Regions from separate parts of the Pseudomonas sp. AC112 genome, predicted to be linked through region 2. Evidence: predicted binding sites of a transcription regulator. Region 2 holds the regulator's gene; the other holds the start of a gene.
What was found. The regulator FliA, encoded in region 2, starts transcription of late flagellar genes. The targets are predictions, from matches to a motif close to CTAAAGTTTNNNNNNNNNNNGCCGNTAA.
Positions count from the first base shown of each region.

Region 1: the regulator FliA is predicted to act here: its motif matches at 3,915-3,942, upstream of flgM (flagellar biosynthesis anti-sigma factor FlgM).

Region 1 covers NZ_CEEDCM010000001.1:3,831,440-3,839,711, forward strand. Annotated here, with positions in the region: gene AC0IYN_RS17705 (hypothetical protein) at 1-77, opposite strand, end outside; tRNA gene AC0IYN_RS17710 (tRNA-Arg) at 403-479, shown strand; gene AC0IYN_RS17715 (MFS transporter) at 749-2,128, shown strand; gene AC0IYN_RS17720 (flagellar brake protein) at 2,188-2,937, opposite strand; gene AC0IYN_RS17725 (flagella synthesis protein FlgN) at 3,034-3,504, opposite strand; gene flgM (flagellar biosynthesis anti-sigma factor FlgM) at 3,553-3,876, opposite strand; gene flgA (flagellar basal body P-ring formation chaperone FlgA) at 4,019-4,783, opposite strand; gene AC0IYN_RS17740 (chemotaxis protein CheV) at 4,865-5,797, shown strand; gene cheR (protein-glutamate O-methyltransferase CheR) at 5,842-6,669, shown strand; gene flgB (flagellar basal body rod protein FlgB) at 6,982-7,389, shown strand; gene flgC (flagellar basal body rod protein FlgC) at 7,393-7,836, shown strand; gene flgD (flagellar hook assembly protein FlgD) at 7,853-8,272, shown strand, end outside.
Region 2 covers NZ_CEEDCM010000001.1:4,159,746-4,168,017, forward strand. Annotated here, with positions in the region: gene flhA (flagellar biosynthesis protein FlhA) at 1-1,611, shown strand, start outside; gene flhF (flagellar biosynthesis protein FlhF) at 1,624-2,940, shown strand; gene fleN (flagellar synthesis regulator FleN) at 3,046-3,879, shown strand; gene fliA (RNA polymerase sigma factor FliA) at 3,876-4,616, shown strand; gene AC0IYN_RS19270 (chemotaxis response regulator CheY) at 4,785-5,159, shown strand; gene AC0IYN_RS19275 (protein phosphatase CheZ) at 5,178-5,966, shown strand; gene AC0IYN_RS19280 (chemotaxis protein CheA) at 5,978-8,182, shown strand; gene AC0IYN_RS19285 (protein-glutamate methylesterase/protein-glutamine glutaminase) at 8,231-8,272, shown strand, end outside.

The DNA of each region.
Region 1 (8,272 bases), 330 kb from region 2:
CCTGTAGACTGGAAGTGAAACGTGACCAATGCAGCCAAGGCTACGGTGTTAAGGGCTAACAGAAGGGCACTGTTCATGATTATGTTCTCCGCTCAACGCCGTGGCTTGTTGGGTTTGTAGGAGAGGTATTGCAGGTGTCGTGCCAATCCAATAACTCAATAAAATCAACAGGTTGAGTCTACTTCATAGGGTGGAAAGGTTGCAATTTGCAATGATGGCGTTTTGGGGGAGTGCAATTTGCACGACGGCCATGGGCGCCCGTGTTTGCAGGGCCAAACCAGGATCATTCACAGAGGTATAGGCCTACACTCAAAAAGCCCACGGACGACATGACAAAACCTACCCTGACCGTTAACATGCACGCCGTCCGTCGCCATGCCCATGGTTCGACGGCTGTCATTTGTCCCAGTAGCTCAATTGGATAGAGCATCCCCCTCCTAAGGGGAAGGTTGGCCGTTCGAACCGGCCCTGGGACACCAGATTCAAAGCCCTGCACAGAACAGTCTGGCAGGGCTTTTTTGTGGGCGTTTTCCGAACCTGAGTCGAACCTTGAGGGTGTACAGGGTTCACAGCACGTACGCGGTGTATTTATCGCAATTCGTGTATCCAGCAAGCCACCGGACAGCGTCTGAGTCCGTAAGCAAAATAATCCCCGGAAACAGCCCCTACCGGCTGTCCGGACTCGGTCACCCCGGACTATCATGCCGATAGGCCTGTCTCTCACTGCAAGGAGCCGCTCGGAACGCCGATGCGCCAGATCTGGAAATCTTTTCGAGCCCTTTATTTCGCCTCCTTGATGATGCTGATCGGCTCCGGCCTGCTCAGTACTTACCTGGCTTTGCGCCTGGCGGCTGACCATGTCGACAGCCTGTGGGTGGGTGCGCTGATGGCGGCCAACTATTTTGGCCTGGTGCTGGGTGGCAAGATCGGGCACCGCCTGATCGCACGGGTCGGGCATATTCGGGCCTATGCAACCTGTGCCGGTATTGTCGGTGCAGCCGTGTTGGGCCATGGCCTGATCGACTGGCTGCCGGCCTGGATCGTGCTGCGGATGATCGTGGGCTTGGGGATGATGTGCCAGTACATGGTCATCGAAAGTTGGCTCAATGAGCAGGCGGACGCCAAGCAGCGCGGCGTGGTATTCAGCGGCTATATGATCGCGTCTTACCTGGGCCTGGTCCTCGGCCAATTGATTCTGGTCATGCACCCTCAGCTCGGTCTCGAATTGCTGATGCTGGTCGCGCTGTGCTTTGCGCTGTGCCTGGTGCCGGTGGCCATGACTCGTCGTATTCACCCGGCTCCCCTGCACCCTGCGCCGATGGAACCACGCTTTTTTATCAAGCGCGTACCGCAGTCGTTGAGTACGGTACTTGGGGCGGGTGTGATCGTGGGCTCGTTCTACGGCCTGGCGCCGCTCTATGCCTCCCAGCAAGGCCTGACCACCGAGCAGGTGGGTCTGTTCATGGGTAGCTGCATTTTTGCCGGCCTGTTGGTGCAGTGGCCGTTGGGCTGGTTGTCGGACCGTTATGACCGTGCGCTGCTGATCCGTTGTTTTGCCCTGTGCCTGGCGGTGGCTGCATTACCGCTGGCGATAATGACCCAGGTGCCGCTCGAAGTGCTGTTCGTGGCGGGCTTCCTGTGTTCGCTGGTGCAGTTCTGCCTGTATCCACTGGCGGTGGCGTTCTCCAACGACCATGTGGAAGGTGATCGCCGCGTGTCGCTAACGGCGATGCTGCTGGTGACCTACGGCGTCGGCGCGAGTGTCGGGCCGTTGCTGGCAGGTGTGGTGATGAAGATGTTCGGTAGCCACATGCTGTATGCGTTTTTCAGCCTGTGCGCGTTGATCCTGGTGTGGCGTATCCGGCCAAAAGCCGTGACCAACCTGCATCAGGTGGACGATGCACCGCTGCATCACGTCGCGATGCCCGACAGCATGTCCAGCTCGCCGCTGGTGGCCGCATTGGACCCGCGTGTGGATGAGCAGGTGGTGCAGGACCAGATGCAAACCGCCGCCCCGGAGCCGGAAGCGGATCCGACCCCGCCCTCGGATGAGCCGCCCTTTGAGGGGCCGCCTGAACCCCTGGGGCCGGACGACCACCCTCACGACCTGAGCAGGGCGCGCCCCTGACAGAAAAAACGGGCAGATCCCTTTAGGGGCTGCCCGTTTTTTTGCCGCGATCTTAAGGTTTAAAAATCGTCGTCTTTGTCGAAGCGCCGCGCTTCGCGTTGCAGTTGGTACACAAAGCGTTCGACCTGGCGCTGCACCAAGCCACTCATATTGTGGAAGCGCACGCCGGCAAACGTGGTGTTGATCTTCTCTTCGAAGTGCAGGTAACGCAACTCGACCGAGGTGGTCATGCTGCCAAAGGGCAGGGCGGCGATGAAGCGGTCATACACCTGGCCCAGTTGCAGGCGCTCGGAGATGTCCCCTTCAAAGCGCAATTTGCAGCCGGTAGCAGAAATATCCAGCAGCTTGCCGCTGATAGGCGCCTTGAGCTTCTCGCCACCCAGCTCGATATTGACCAATTGGGCCAGCTTCAAGGCGGCGCGAAAGGCGTTGCGGCGCTGATGGTAGACCACTTCGTCGGGCAGGCTGCCGGTGTAGATACGGTGGCCGTCCTTTTCGCTGATGCTCATGCCGCCGTTGCTTTCCCAGGCAACGCGCACGCCGTCATGGAAGCCTTCGATGCGGAAGGGTTCGCCATTTTCGAGGTGGCGTTCGCCGTCGCGGGGGATCATTTCGTCCAGGGCCAGGGTGCCGCTGTCCCGGTTGACGTCCACCAGGTAGCTCTGGAAGCGCTGGCTGCGTTCGTGGAAGGTAATGATCAGCGGGTCATGGCTGTCTTGCAGCATCCGCAAGGTGCTGGCGATTTCCAGAGGGGTGGTGAGGACCTTGGGTGGCTGCGGGGCATCTTCCGCATTAAGGGCGTTGAACACGGTTCTTCCATCTCCAGACAAAATACGACTACACGCAAGAGCAGGCATTCTGCCAGTATGTGACGCGCCTTGGATAGGCCGCGCCGTGATCCGGCGTCAGGCTTGGCTGCGGGTGCTTGGCTTGGCCAGGCGTGAGGTGGAGCCCTGAGCGTTGTAAAGCGCTGGAGGCTCTCCGCCGTGAAGTATACGCAACTGGTTGGCGGTCGTAGCTTGCTGAAGCTGGATCGACTGACCGTTGAGCAGGTTGGCTTCCTGGCACTGGGCGAGCAATTGATTGAGTTCTTTGCTCTGGGCCAGTAATTGATCGCCGACCGAGGAATGGCTGGCCAGCTGTGCCAATCCGTCATGGTCGGCGGGCAGGCCCAGGCTGACGAGGATCTGGCTGCGTTTCTTGCCGTGTTGTTCCAGTAGGACAATCAACGACTGCTTGCGCGCCAGGATCTCTTCCAGCAGGGGCATGTCCCGGCCGTAGAGGGCCAGGGATTCTTCCCTGAGCAGCTCGAGCAGCTGTTGGGTCGGGGCGAGATCATCAATGATCAGTTGAAGCAGGGTTTCGTCGTGATGCATGGCTGGCCTTGGGGTTTAAGCGTCCAAAAGCCCGGCGCAGGCCTTAGCCTAGCGCTCGGCTTCGAAATTAAGCAGCTTGCTGGCTACACGGTTGCTGTCGACTTTATAGCTGCCATCGGCGATTGCCTGTTTCAATTCGGCCACACGGGCTTTATTGACCACCGGTTGATCGCGCAGCGAGTCAGTGACCTTCTGCAACTGTTGAGCCTCATTGCTCAGGTGTACGGATTCCCCACTCTGGCTGGCGCTGGCCTGTTCTGCCTTGGCGGGCAGTGGCTGGGCCTTGGCTTCTACGCTGTCCTTGGTGCCGGTGGCGCGCGTAGGGGCCGACGTGGTCGGGGTGTTATTCAAACGACTGAAATCAATGACCATGATTAAAAAAACCTCTGGGTATTTGGACGCTTGCCATGTTTTCGGCCATACCCGGACAAACTTTAGGCTCGATTGACAATAAACTGCACAGGCCGACATCCAGTCGACAGTGTAGGAAAAGCGGGCGCCCGATACCAGTGTTCTATAAAGCCACCTCCACCTGGCCAGGTGCAGTGACCCGTGCCTTGATGACACGGTTGGAGTTGAGGTTCTTCACCCTTATCTGCTCACTCATGCCGCCGTTGGACAGCGCTTCACCCGGCATTTTGACCTGCAGCGCACCGCTGCTGGCGGAAATCACCACCTGATCACCTTTGCGGATCACCTCCGCCTGTTCCAAATGCACCAGGGTGATGACCTGATCGGTGACCACTGGTCGGGTCAGTTTCTGCCCGACGGCCTGATCGAGGGATGTCAGGTAACCCTGGCTGATCATGCTGATGTCGCGTTCGCGCAACACCACGTCCTCAAAACCGATGATTCCAGTGCGCTTGAGCGGGCGGGCAACGACCACCACATCGCGGAACAATTTGACTTGGGCGGGCACGAACACCGTCCAGGGCGAGGCGCCGTCGCAGCGGACCTTGACCGTCACGCGGCCGATCGGTTGAGCGGGGCTTTCCAAGGTGGCTGTCAATTCCTTGTCGCACATGGGCATGCGCAGGCGCGGGTCCAGCTGGTTGACCTGGATTTCGTAACGCCCCGGCGTCTGGGTGGTCGCCAGATAATCTTCTACAGTGAACTCAAGAAAGCCCTGGGTGACGCCGATAAGTAGATCAGGCAAGGTGACGTTGTCTGCGCGGGCCGTGGCGCCCAGGCCCAAGGCAAGCAACGCCAACGCTGCGCAGAGCGATCTGCGGTACCGTGTCAGGATGGGGCGTCGGGAAACTGTCGTTTTAATATCCATGACCAATAAATAGCAAAGGCCGTGCCGTTTAGCGTTGGGTGCGCGTCGCACCCTTTAAGGTTTTAGCGTAGGAGTCTGGGCATGGCAGGAGTAATGGATTCAGTAAACCAGCGCACACAGCTGGTAGGGCAGAATCGCCTGGAGTTGTTGCTTTTTCGCCTGGATGGCAAGCAGCTGTATGGCATCAACGTGTTCAAGGTGCGGGAAGTGTTGCAATGCCCCAAGCTGACGATCATGCCCAAGTCCAGCCCGGTGGTGTGTGGCGTTGCCAACATCCGTGGCGCGACGATCCCGATTCTTGACTTGGCCCTGGCCACCGGTTCGGCAGGTTTGCAGGACCGCGAGAACCCGTTCGTGATCATTACCGAATACAACACCAAGACCCAGGGTTTCCTGGTGCGCTCGGTGGAGCGCATCGTCAACATGAACTGGGAAGAGATCCATCCGCCGCCCAAGGGCACCGGTCGCGATCACTACCTCACGGCGGTGACGCGGGTCGACAACCAGTTGGTGGAAATCATCGACGTGGAGAAGATCCTTGCCGAAGTGGCGCCGACCTCGGAATCGATTTCCGTGGGTGTGGTGGACGCCGAAACCGCGCATAAGGCGATCTCCCTGCGTGTATTGACGGTGGACGACTCCTCGGTGGCGCGTAAACAGGTGACCCGTTGCCTGCAAACCGTCGGCGTGGAAGTGGTGGCCCTCAATGATGGTCGCCAAGCGTTGGATTACCTGCGCAAGCTGGTGGATGACGGCAAGAAACCGGAAGAAGAATTCTTGATGATGATCTCCGACATCGAGATGCCGGAAATGGACGGCTACACCCTCACGGCCGAGATACGTAACGATCCACGCATGCAAAAATTGCATATCATCCTGCATACTTCGTTGTCGGGTGTATTCAACCAGGCGATGGTCAAGAAGGTCGGTGCCGATGACTTCCTGGCCAAATTCCGTCCTGATGACCTGGCATCCCGGGTTGTCGACCGGATCAAGGCAGCAGATCACGGCTAGGGGGATTTCCCCCTGGCGGTCACACGATTTAAGAGGCGGTATCATTGTCTACGGGTAATTTGGATTTCGAACAGTTCCGGGTCTTCCTGGAAAAAGCCTGTGGCATATTGCTCGGTGAAAACAAGCAGTACCTGGTATCCAGCCGTCTCAACAAACTGATGGAGCAGCAGGGCATCAAGTCGTTGGGTGAGCTGGTCCAGCGCATCCAGGGGCAGCCGCGCAGCGGGCTCAAGGAAATGGTGGTCGATGCCATGACGACCAACGAAACCTTGTGGTTTCGCGACACCTATCCGTTTGAAGTGCTCAAGAGCAAAGTGCTCCCGGAAGCCATCAAGGCCAGCCCGGGCCAGCGCCTGCGCATCTGGTCGGCCGCCTGTTCCTCGGGGCAGGAACCGTACTCGATTTCGATGTCGATCGATGAGTTCGAGCGGACCAACATGGGCCAGTTGAAGGCTGGGGCGCAAATCGTGGCCACCGACCTGTCCGGCACCATGCTCACCAACTGCAAGACCGGCGAGTACGACAGCCTGGCACTGGGCCGTGGTTTGTCCCAGGAACGCCTGCAACGCTATTTCGACCCGAAAGGGGCGGGGCGTTGGGCGGTCAAGGCGCCGATCAAGAGCCGTGTGGAGTTCCGCTCGTTCAACCTGCTCGACAGCTACGCCAGCCTGGGCAAGTTTGACATGGTGTTCTGCCGCAACGTGCTGATCTATTTCTCGGCCGAGGTGAAGAAAGACATCCTGTTGCGCATCCACGGCACGCTCAAGCGCGGTGGCTACCTGTTCCTCGGTGCTTCCGAGGCGCTGAACGGTTTGCCGGACCATTACCAGATGGTGCAGTGCAGCCCTGGGATCATTTACCAGGCCAAGTAAACCGTACGCGGTAAACAATGTGGGAGCGAGCTTGCTCGCGAAAGCGCAGTGTCAGTTGATGCATGTATCAACTGACAGAATGCATTCGCGAGCAAGCCCGCTCCCACATTTGTTTTTGCGGCAAACCGTTCAATAGCGGCAACCCGGATTGCCGCTTTACTGGCACCACGCGGAAACCCGTTGCCGCTTTTCTGGCATTGCCGCCCGGCAATCCGCCCACAAGCCCTTTAAATACGGGCTTCCCACAAACTGGCACACACCTTGCTATAACCCTGTTAACGAACAGCAGGTCAGCCCTTAAAGGTTTCCGCCATGAGCATCAGCTTCGATAAAGCGCTCGGTATCCACGAACAAGCCCTGGGCTTCCGCGCCCAGCGTGCTGAAGTCCTGGCCAACAACATTGCCAACGCCGACACCCCGAACTACAAGGCTCGGGACCTGGACTTCTCCGCCGTGCTCGCTGCACAGCAGGACAAGACCAAGAACGGCACCTTCGCCTTGAACATGACCAACAGCCGTCATATTGAAGCGCAAGGCCTGAGCAATGGTGACGAGTCGTTGCTGTATCGCACACCGATGCAGCCGTCGATCGACCAGAACACCGTCGACGCCCAGCTGGAGCAATCGGCCTACGCCGAGAACTCGGTGAACTTTCAAGCCAGCTTCACCCTGCTCAACAGCAAATTCAAAGGGCTGATGTCAGCCCTGCGTGGAGAGTAAGCCATGTCCCTGTCCAGTGTTTTCAATATTGCCGGCAGTGGCATGAGCGCGCAGACCACGCGTTTGAACACCGTCGCCAGTAACATCGCCAACGCCGAGACCGTGTCTTCGAGCATTGACCAGACCTACCGCGCCCGTCATCCGGTATTCGCCACCATGTTCCAGGGTGGCCAGAACGGCGGCAGCGATTCGCTGTTCCAGGACCAAGGCGCCGCAGGCTCCGGCGTGCAGGTACTCGGTGTGGTTGAAGACCAGAGCAATCTGGAGGCCCGCTACGAGCCTAACCACCCGGCGGCGAACGAAAAAGGTTACGTGTACTACCCGAACGTCAACGTGGTCGAGGAAATGGCTGACATGATTTCTGCCAGCCGCTCGTTCCAGACCAACGCGGAAATGATGAACACCGCCAAAACCATGATGCAGAAGGTCCTGACCCTGGGTCAGTGATAAGGGGCGCCAAATAATGGCCATCGTTGATACGTCAAACAACACGGCAGTCCAGGACCTTTTCAATTCGAAGGTCAAGACTGCCCAGGACAACAGCAGCGTCAGTGACGCCGCCAACAAGGCGACGGGCAAGCAGTCGCTGGGCAAAGATGCGTTCCTGCAACTGCTGGTCACCCAGTTGAAAAACCAGAACCCGCTGTCGCCACAAGACAACGGCGCGTTCGTGGCCCAGTTGGCGCAGTTCAGCAGCCTGGAAGGCATCAACACCCTGAACGACTCGGTGAATGCGATCTCCAGCAACTTCAGCTCGTCGCAGGCACTGCAGGCGTCGTCGTTGGTAGGGCGCTCGATCATCATCCAGACCGACAAGGCCATGGTTGATACCAGCAAGAGCATGACCGGTTCGGTAGCGGTGACCTCGGCGGTGGGCAACGTC
Region 2 (8,272 bases):
GGCCTGATCGACCAGAACCAAGCCAAATCCCGTCGCCTGGAAGTCGCCCAGGAGGCTGAGTTCTACGGTTCCATGGACGGTGCCAGCAAATTTGTGCGCGGTGACGCCATCGCCGGCCTGCTCATTCTGTTCATCAACCTTATCGGCGGCATGGCCGTGGGGATCTTCCAGCACGGCATGACCTTCGGCGATGCGGGCAAGGTTTACGCGCTGCTGACCATCGGTGACGGTTTAGTGGCGCAATTGCCATCACTGTTGTTATCCACAGCTGCGGCGATCATGGTAACCCGTGCGTCGGGCTCCGAAGACATGGGCAAGCAGATCAGCCGGCAGATGTTTGCCTCGCCCAAGGCCCTGGCCGTGGCGGCGGGCATCATGGCGATCATGGGGATCGTGCCGGGCATGCCTCATGTGTCGTTCCTGAGCATGGCGGCCATGGCGGCTGGCGGTGCCTACCTGTTCTGGAAAAAGCAGAATGCGGTCAAGGTCCAGGCCCAGCAAGAGATCGCGCGCCAGCAGGAGCTGCTGCCATCCCCGGCCCGCGCCCAGGAAACCAAGGAGCTGGGCTGGGACGATGTGACCCCGATCGACATGATCGGCCTGGAAGTCGGCTACCGCCTTATCCCGCTGGTGGACCGCAACCAGGGCGGCCAATTGCTCGCGCGGATCAAGGGCGTGCGCAAAAAACTGTCGCAGGACCTGGGCTTTTTGATGCCCACCGTGCACATCCGCGACAACCTCGACCTGGCCCCGAGTGCCTATCGCCTGACCCTGATGGGCGTGATCCTGGCCGAAGCCGAGATCTACCCGGACCGCGAACTGGCGATCAACCCGGGGCAGGTGTTCGGCAGCCTCAACGGCATCACCGCCAAAGATCCGGCTTTTGGCCTGGACGCGGTATGGATCGAAATCAGCCAGCGCAGCCAGGCACAGTCCCTGGGTTACACCGTGGTGGACGCCAGCACGGTGGTCGCTACCCATCTCAACCAGATCCTGTACAAACACTCCCACGAGCTGATCGGCCACGAGGAAGTCCAGCAATTGATGGGTTTGCTCGGCAAAGCTTCGCCAAAACTCGCCGAAGAACTGGTACCGGGCATCCTGTCGCTGTCGCAGTTGCTCAAGGTGTTGCAGGCGCTGCTGGCCGAACAGGTGCCGGTACGCGACATTCGCAGCATTGCCGAGGCCATCGCCAACAATGCCGCCAAGAGTCAAGATACTGCCGCCCTGGTGGCTGCGGTGCGCGTCGGATTGTCGCGCGCAATCGTCCAAAGCATTGTAGGGCTTGACTCCGAGCTGCCTGTGATCACCTTGGAACCAAGGTTGGAACAAATATTGCTCAATAGTATTCAGAAGGCAGGACAAGGCCAGGAAGAGGGCGTTCTGCTGGAGCCAAGCATGGCTGAGAAACTGCAGCGTTCGTTGATCGACGCCGCACAGCGCCAGGAAATGCAGGGCCAACCGGTGATTCTGCTGGTGGCGGGCCCGGTCCGAGCGATGTTGTCGCGATTTGGACGCCTGGCAGTACCGAATTTGCACGTTTTGGCTTATCAGGAAATTCCTGACAACAAGCAAGTGACTATCGTCGCGACAGTAGGGCCCAACGGCTGAGGGTAGTGGGTTATGCAAGTTAAGCGTTTTTTCGCCGCCGATATGCGTCAGGCCATGAAACTGGTGCGTGATGAGCTGGGCGCCGACGCCGCGATTATCGGAAACCGTCGTATTGCCGGCGGTGTCGAGCTGACGGCTGCCCTGGACTACACACCCCAGGCCCTGGCGCCGCGCGTGCCGAACATGGAGCTCGAAGACGAGCTGCGCAAGACCGCTTCGCGGATTGTCTCGGCCCAGGCTGAACTGAGCATGCGCGGCGACAGCGATGCCACCACCAACCGCCAATTGTTCGCCGGCTTGCCGCTGACTGCTGCCGAGCCGCTGGTCGAGCCCACCTTCAAAGAACCGCCGCGTCCTGCTGCGCCTGCTCCGGCGCCTGCGGTTGACCAGCGCGTGTTCGATTCGATGCGCTTTGAACTCAACGGCCTGCGCGAACTGCTTGAAGTGCAGCTTGGCTCGCTGGCCTGGACCCAACTGCAAGGCAGCAAGCCGCAACAGGCCAACCTGTGGCGTCGCTTGCAACGTATCGGCCTGTCTGGCCCGTTGTCCCGCGACCTGCTGGCCCTGACCACCGAAATCGAAGAGCCTCGCCAGGCCTGGCGCATGTTGCTGGCCCACCTAGCGCGGATGATCGTCACCCCGGAAATCGAACCCTTGGAAGAGGGCGGTGTGATCGCCATGGTCGGCCCTGCCGGCATGGGCAAGACCACCACCCTGGCCAAGTTGGCGGCCCGTTACGTGCTCAAGTACGGCGCGCAGAATATCGCGCTGGTGAGCATGGACAGCTACCGTATTGGTGCCCAGGAGCAGCTCAAGACCCTGGGCCGGATCCTCAATGTGTCGGTGACCCATGTCGACCCGGGCCAGTCCCTGGCCAACGCCCTGGACCCCTTGCTGCGCAAGCGCGTGGTGCTGATCGACACTGCCGGCCTGCAAGCCAGCGACCCGGCATTGCGCATGCAGTTGGAAAGCCTGGCGGGGCGTGGCATCAAGTCGAAAAATTACTTGGTGCTTGCAACCACCAGCCAGAAACAGGTTCTTACCGCTGCGTATCATAGTTACAAGCGTTGTGGCCTGGCCGGTTGCATCCTCACCAAGCTCGATGAGACCGCGAGCCTGGGCGAGGTGCTGAGCCTGGCCATCAGTCATGAATTGCCGGTCGCCTACCTGACCGACGGGCCGCGGATCCCGGATGATCTGCATCTGCCGCGCCGTCATCAGTTGGTCAGCCGTGCAGTCAGCGTGCAAATGCAAGAAGAGCCTAGCGAGGAAGCGATGGCCGATATGTTCGCCGACCTTTACCACAACCCGGCAAAGCGGGTGGGTTGAGTCAGGATGAACACCGTGAAATGTATCTACATCGATGGTCTGCAAGCGATTCACGCGGCCAAGCCATGTAGCCTGCGTCTAAGCAAGACAAGGTAAAGAAATAAAATGGGCAGCATGCATCCCGTACAGGTGATCGCGGTGACCGGCGGCAAAGGTGGCGTCGGGAAAACTAACGTGTCAGTGAATTTGTCCCTGGCCCTGGCAGAGCTTGGCCGTCGCGTCATGCTGCTGGATGCTGACCTGGGCTTGGCGAACGTGGACGTTCTGCTGGGGCTGACACCCAAACACACCCTTGCCGATGTGATCGAGGGCCGCTGCGAGCTGCGCGATGTGCTGCTGCAGGGCCCCGGTGGCATCCGCATCGTGCCGGCTGCCTCGGGCACCCAGAGCATGGTGCACCTGAGCCCGGCGCAGCATGCCGGCCTCATCCAGGCTTTCAGTGATATTGGCGACAACCTCGACGTGCTGGTGATCGACACCGCCGCCGGGATCGGCGAGTCCGTGGTCAGCTTCGTGCGCGCTGCGCAGGAAGTGTTGCTGGTGGTCTGCGATGAACCCACCTCGATCACCGACGCCTACGCCCTGATCAAACTGCTTAACCGTGACTACGGCATGAACCGCTTCCGCGTCCTGGCCAACATGGCCCAGAGCCCGCAGGAAGGGCGCAATCTGTTCGCCAAGTTGACCAAGGTCACGGACCGCTTCCTCGATGTCGCCTTACAATACGTCGGCGCAGTTCCCTACGACGAGTGTGTGCGCAAGGCTGTGCAAAAGCAGCGTGCAGTCTACGAAGCGTTCCCTCGTTCCAAATGCGCATTGGCGTTCAAGGCTATTGCCCAGAAGGTCGATACCTGGCCGTTGCCCGCCAACCCTCGGGGGCATCTGGAGTTTTTCGTCGAGCGATTGGTGCATCAGACGAGCGCAGGACCCGTGCTATGACAGCGACCGGCTACAACGCGTACAAGAAGTCTGCCCGTGACAGCCAGGGCGAATTGATCGAGCGCTACGCGCCCCTGGTCAAGCGTATCGCCTATCACTTGCTGGCACGCCTGCCCGCCAGCGTCCAGGTCGAAGACCTGATCCAGGCGGGCATGATCGGCTTGCTCGAAGTGTCGACCAAATACGACGCGAGCAAGGGGGCGAGTTTCGAGACGTACGCGGGTATCCGCATACGTGGCGCGATGCTCGATGAAGTGCGCAAAGGTGACTGGGCGCCGCGTTCGGTGCATCGCAATACGCGCATGGTCAGTGACGCAATTCGCGCAATTGAAGCAAAAACCGGTCGCGACGCTAAAGATCACGAAGTTGCGGCCGAACTCCAATTGAGTCTCGACGATTACTACGGGATTTTGAACGATACCTTGGGCAGCCGCCTGTTCAGTTTCGACGACCTCTTGCAGGACGGCGAACACGAAGGGCTGCACGAGGACGGCGCGAGCGCTCATATGGAGCCATCGCGTGACCTGGAAGATGAGCGTTTCCAGGGGGCGTTGGCGGACGCGATTGCCAATTTGCCGGAGCGTGAGCGACTGGTGTTGGCGCTGTACTACGACGAAGAGCTGAACCTCAAGGAAATCGGTGAGGTCCTGGGGGTCAGCGAATCGCGGGTCAGCCAGTTGCACAGCCAGTGCGCAGCCCGCTTGCGGGGGCGTTTGGGAGAGTGGCGAGCGCGCTGACAGGCAGTGTGGGGACACTGCAGACGATACCGCGAGGGCAAGCAGCCTTCGCGGGTTCGACCCGTGGTGCCCTCGGCAGTCCTTTTTGTGTAATGCCTGTTGATTGAAATGGCGCGTCCAGGTGCTGGGCGCGTTTAAGACTGCTTGGAGGTCGAATTGGACAAGAACATGAAAATCCTCATCGTTGATGACTTCTCAACGATGCGGCGGATCATAAAAAACCTGTTGCGTGACCTTGGGTTCACTAACACGGTCGAGGCGGATGACGGCATTACGGCGATTCCGATCCTCAACAGCGGGAGCATCGACTTTTTGGTAACGGACTGGAACATGCCGGGCATGACCGGCATCGACTTGCTGCGCCACGTGCGCGCTGACGAAAAGCTGCGCAGCCTGCCTGTGCTGATGGTGACCGCCGAAGCCAAGCGTGAGCAGATCATCGAAGCCGCCCAAGCCGGGGTTAACGGTTACGTGGTCAAGCCATTCACTGCATTGGCCTTGAAAGAGAAGATCGAAAAAATCTTCGAACGCATCCACGGCTAATGCCATCGCGGGGGAGCTATGGAGCATAAAGAAACGTCACAGGGAGACTTCGAGTCGACCCTGAAAAAGCATGCTCACCAGTTGGTCGACAGCCTTGAAAAAGGCCAGTTTGGCGACGCGGTGCAGTTAATCCATGAGCTCAACCAGACCCGTGACCGCGGCCTGTACCAGGAAGTGGGCAAGCTCACACGCGAGCTGCACAGTGCGATCGTCAATTTCCAGATTGACCCGCATATGCCCCAGGCCGAAGAAATTTCGCAAATCACTGATGCCACCGAACGCCTGTCCTACGTGGTCAGGCTGACTGAGGCGGCGGCCAACCGCACCATGGACTTGGTGGAAAACGCCACGCCCCTGGTCAACGGCATGGCCAACGAAGCCCAGGCCCTCAGCGTTGACTGGGGCCGCTTCATGCGCCGGGAAGTGGGGGCTGAAGAGTTTCGTGAATTGGCGCGTCGGGTCGACGGGTTCTTGTCACGCAGCGAGCAGGAAAACCGCACGGTTTCCAGCAACCTCAACGACATTCTGCTCGCCCAGGATTACCAGGACCTCACCGGCCAGGTGATCAAGCGTGTGACCCAGTTGGTCACCGAAGTGGAAAGCAACTTGCTCAAATTGGTGCTTATGGCAGGCCAGGTTGACCGCTTTGCCGGCATTGAACATGACCGCGAAGCGATCCTCTCGGAAAAAGATCCACAAAAACATCTCGCCAAGGGTGAAGGTCCGCAGATTCATGCCGATAAACGTGAAGACGTTGTGTCAGGTCAGGATGACGTAGATGACCTGTTATCCAGTTTAGGCTTCTAAGGAGCACCCACATGAGCTTCGGCGCCGATGAAGAAATCCTTCAGGATTTCCTTGTAGAGGCCGGCGAAATTTTAGAGCAACTGTCCGAACAACTGGTCGAGCTGGAAAGCCGCCCGGATGATGCGAACCTGCTCAATGCAATTTTTCGCGGTTTTCACACTGTAAAAGGGGGCGCCGGCTTCCTCCAGCTCCATGAGCTGGTGGAGTGCTGTCACATCGCCGAGAACGTGTTCGACATCCTGCGCAAGGGTGAGCGGCACGTCGACTCGGAACTGATGGACGTGATTCTCGAAGCGCTGGATGCGGTCAACGGCATGTTCAGCGAAGTGCGCGAACGTGCCCCGATCACCGCGGCCACCCCGGAACTGCTGGCCGCCCTGGCGCGCCTGGCGGAACCGGCCGACACCTCGGCTGCGCCTGTGGTTGAGGCGGCTCCCGAGCCTGTGGCCGAAGCCGAGCCGGATGTGACCGACAGCGAGTTCGAACAGCTGCTCAACTCCCTCAGTGCCGTGAAGGCCGAGGCAGAGGCGCCGGCGGCTGCCGTCGCGGCACCGACCAGCGAAGACATTACCGACGCTGAGTTCGAGTCCCTGCTCGACCAGTTGCATGGCAAAGGCCAGTTTGCGGCCGATGCTGTCGCACCGGTTGCTGCTGCGCAGGCGCCTGCCGCCAGTGCCAGCACCGACATTACCGACGACGAATTCGAAGCGTTGCTCGACCAACTGCATGGCAAGGGCACCTTCGTGGCCGACGCCTTGCCGGAAGTCGCCGCCACGGCTGCGGCGCCTGCCGCTGCCAGTGCAGCACCGGCGGGTGATGGCCTGATCTCCGATCACGAGTTCGAGTCCCTGCTGGACGAATTGCACGGCAAGGGCAAGTTCAGCGAAGTGGCCCCGGCCGCAGCGGTTGCGACCGCAGCACCGGTGGCTGCCAAAGCCGCAACGCCGGCCCCGGCTACCAAGCCGGCTGCCGCGCCAGCCGCAGCGCCAGCACCGGCTCCGGCGCGTGCCGCTGCAGCACCGGTGGCCGAGAAGCCTGCCAGTGAAGCCGAAACCACCGTGCGGGTTGATACTGCGCGCCTGGACGACATCATGAACATGGTCGGCGAACTGGTATTGGTACGTAACCGCCTGGTGCGCCTGGGCCTGAGCAGCGGCGATGAAGCCATGCAAAAGGCCGTGTCGAACCTCGACGTGGTGACCGCCGACCTGCAGACCGCCGTGATGAAAACGCGGATGCAGCCGATCAAGAAAGTCTTCGGCCGCTTCCCGCGCCTGGTTCGTGACCTGGCGCGTCAGCTGAAGAAAGAGATCAACCTGGAACTGGTGGGTGAAGAGACCGACCTCGACAAAAACCTTGTCGAGGCCCTGGCCGACCCGCTGGTCCACTTGGTGCGCAACGCCGTCGACCACGGCGTGGAAACCCCGGAAGAACGCGAAGCCTCGGGCAAGTCGCGCAACGGCAAGGTGATCCTGGCCGCCGAGCAAGAAGGCGACCACATCCTGCTGTCGATCACCGACGACGGCAAGGGCATGGACCCGGCCGTGTTGCGCAATATCGCGGTCAAGCGTGGCGTGATGGACAAGGACGCCGCCGATCGCCTGACCGACACCGAGTGCTACAACCTGATCTTCGCCCCGGGGTTCTCGACCAAGACCGAGATTTCCGACGTGTCGGGCCGCGGCGTCGGCATGGACGTGGTGAAGACCAAGATCAGCCAGCTCAATGGCTCGATCAACATTTACTCGACCAAGGGCCAGGGCTCGAAGATCGTTATCAAGGTGCCGTTGACCTTGGCGATCATGCCGACCCTGATGGTGATGCTGGGCAACCAGGCTTTCGCCTTCCCGCTGGTCAACGTCAACGAGATCTTCCACCTCGACCTGTCGCGCACCAACGTGGTGGACGGCCAGGAAGTGGTGATCGTGCGCGACAAGGCGTTGCCACTGTTCTACCTCAAGCGCTGGCTGGTGGCATCGGCCAAGCATGAAGAGCAGCGCGAAGGCCATGTGGTGATTCTCTCCGTGGGCACCCAGCGGATCGGCTTTGTCGTCGATCAACTGGTTGGCCAGGAAGAAGTGGTCATCAAGCCTTTGGGCAAAATGCTGCAGGGAACCCCGGGCATGTCGGGTGCGACCATCACCGGTGACGGTCGGATCGCGCTGATTCTCGATGTTCCGAGCATGCTCAAGCGTTACGCCGCTCGGCGTATTTGATTCTGGTGGGGCAGGGCGGTATTGCCCGCCCCGCCTAACGGAGTGTTTATGGCAGTCAAGGTCCTGGTGGTGGACGATTCGGGTTTCTTC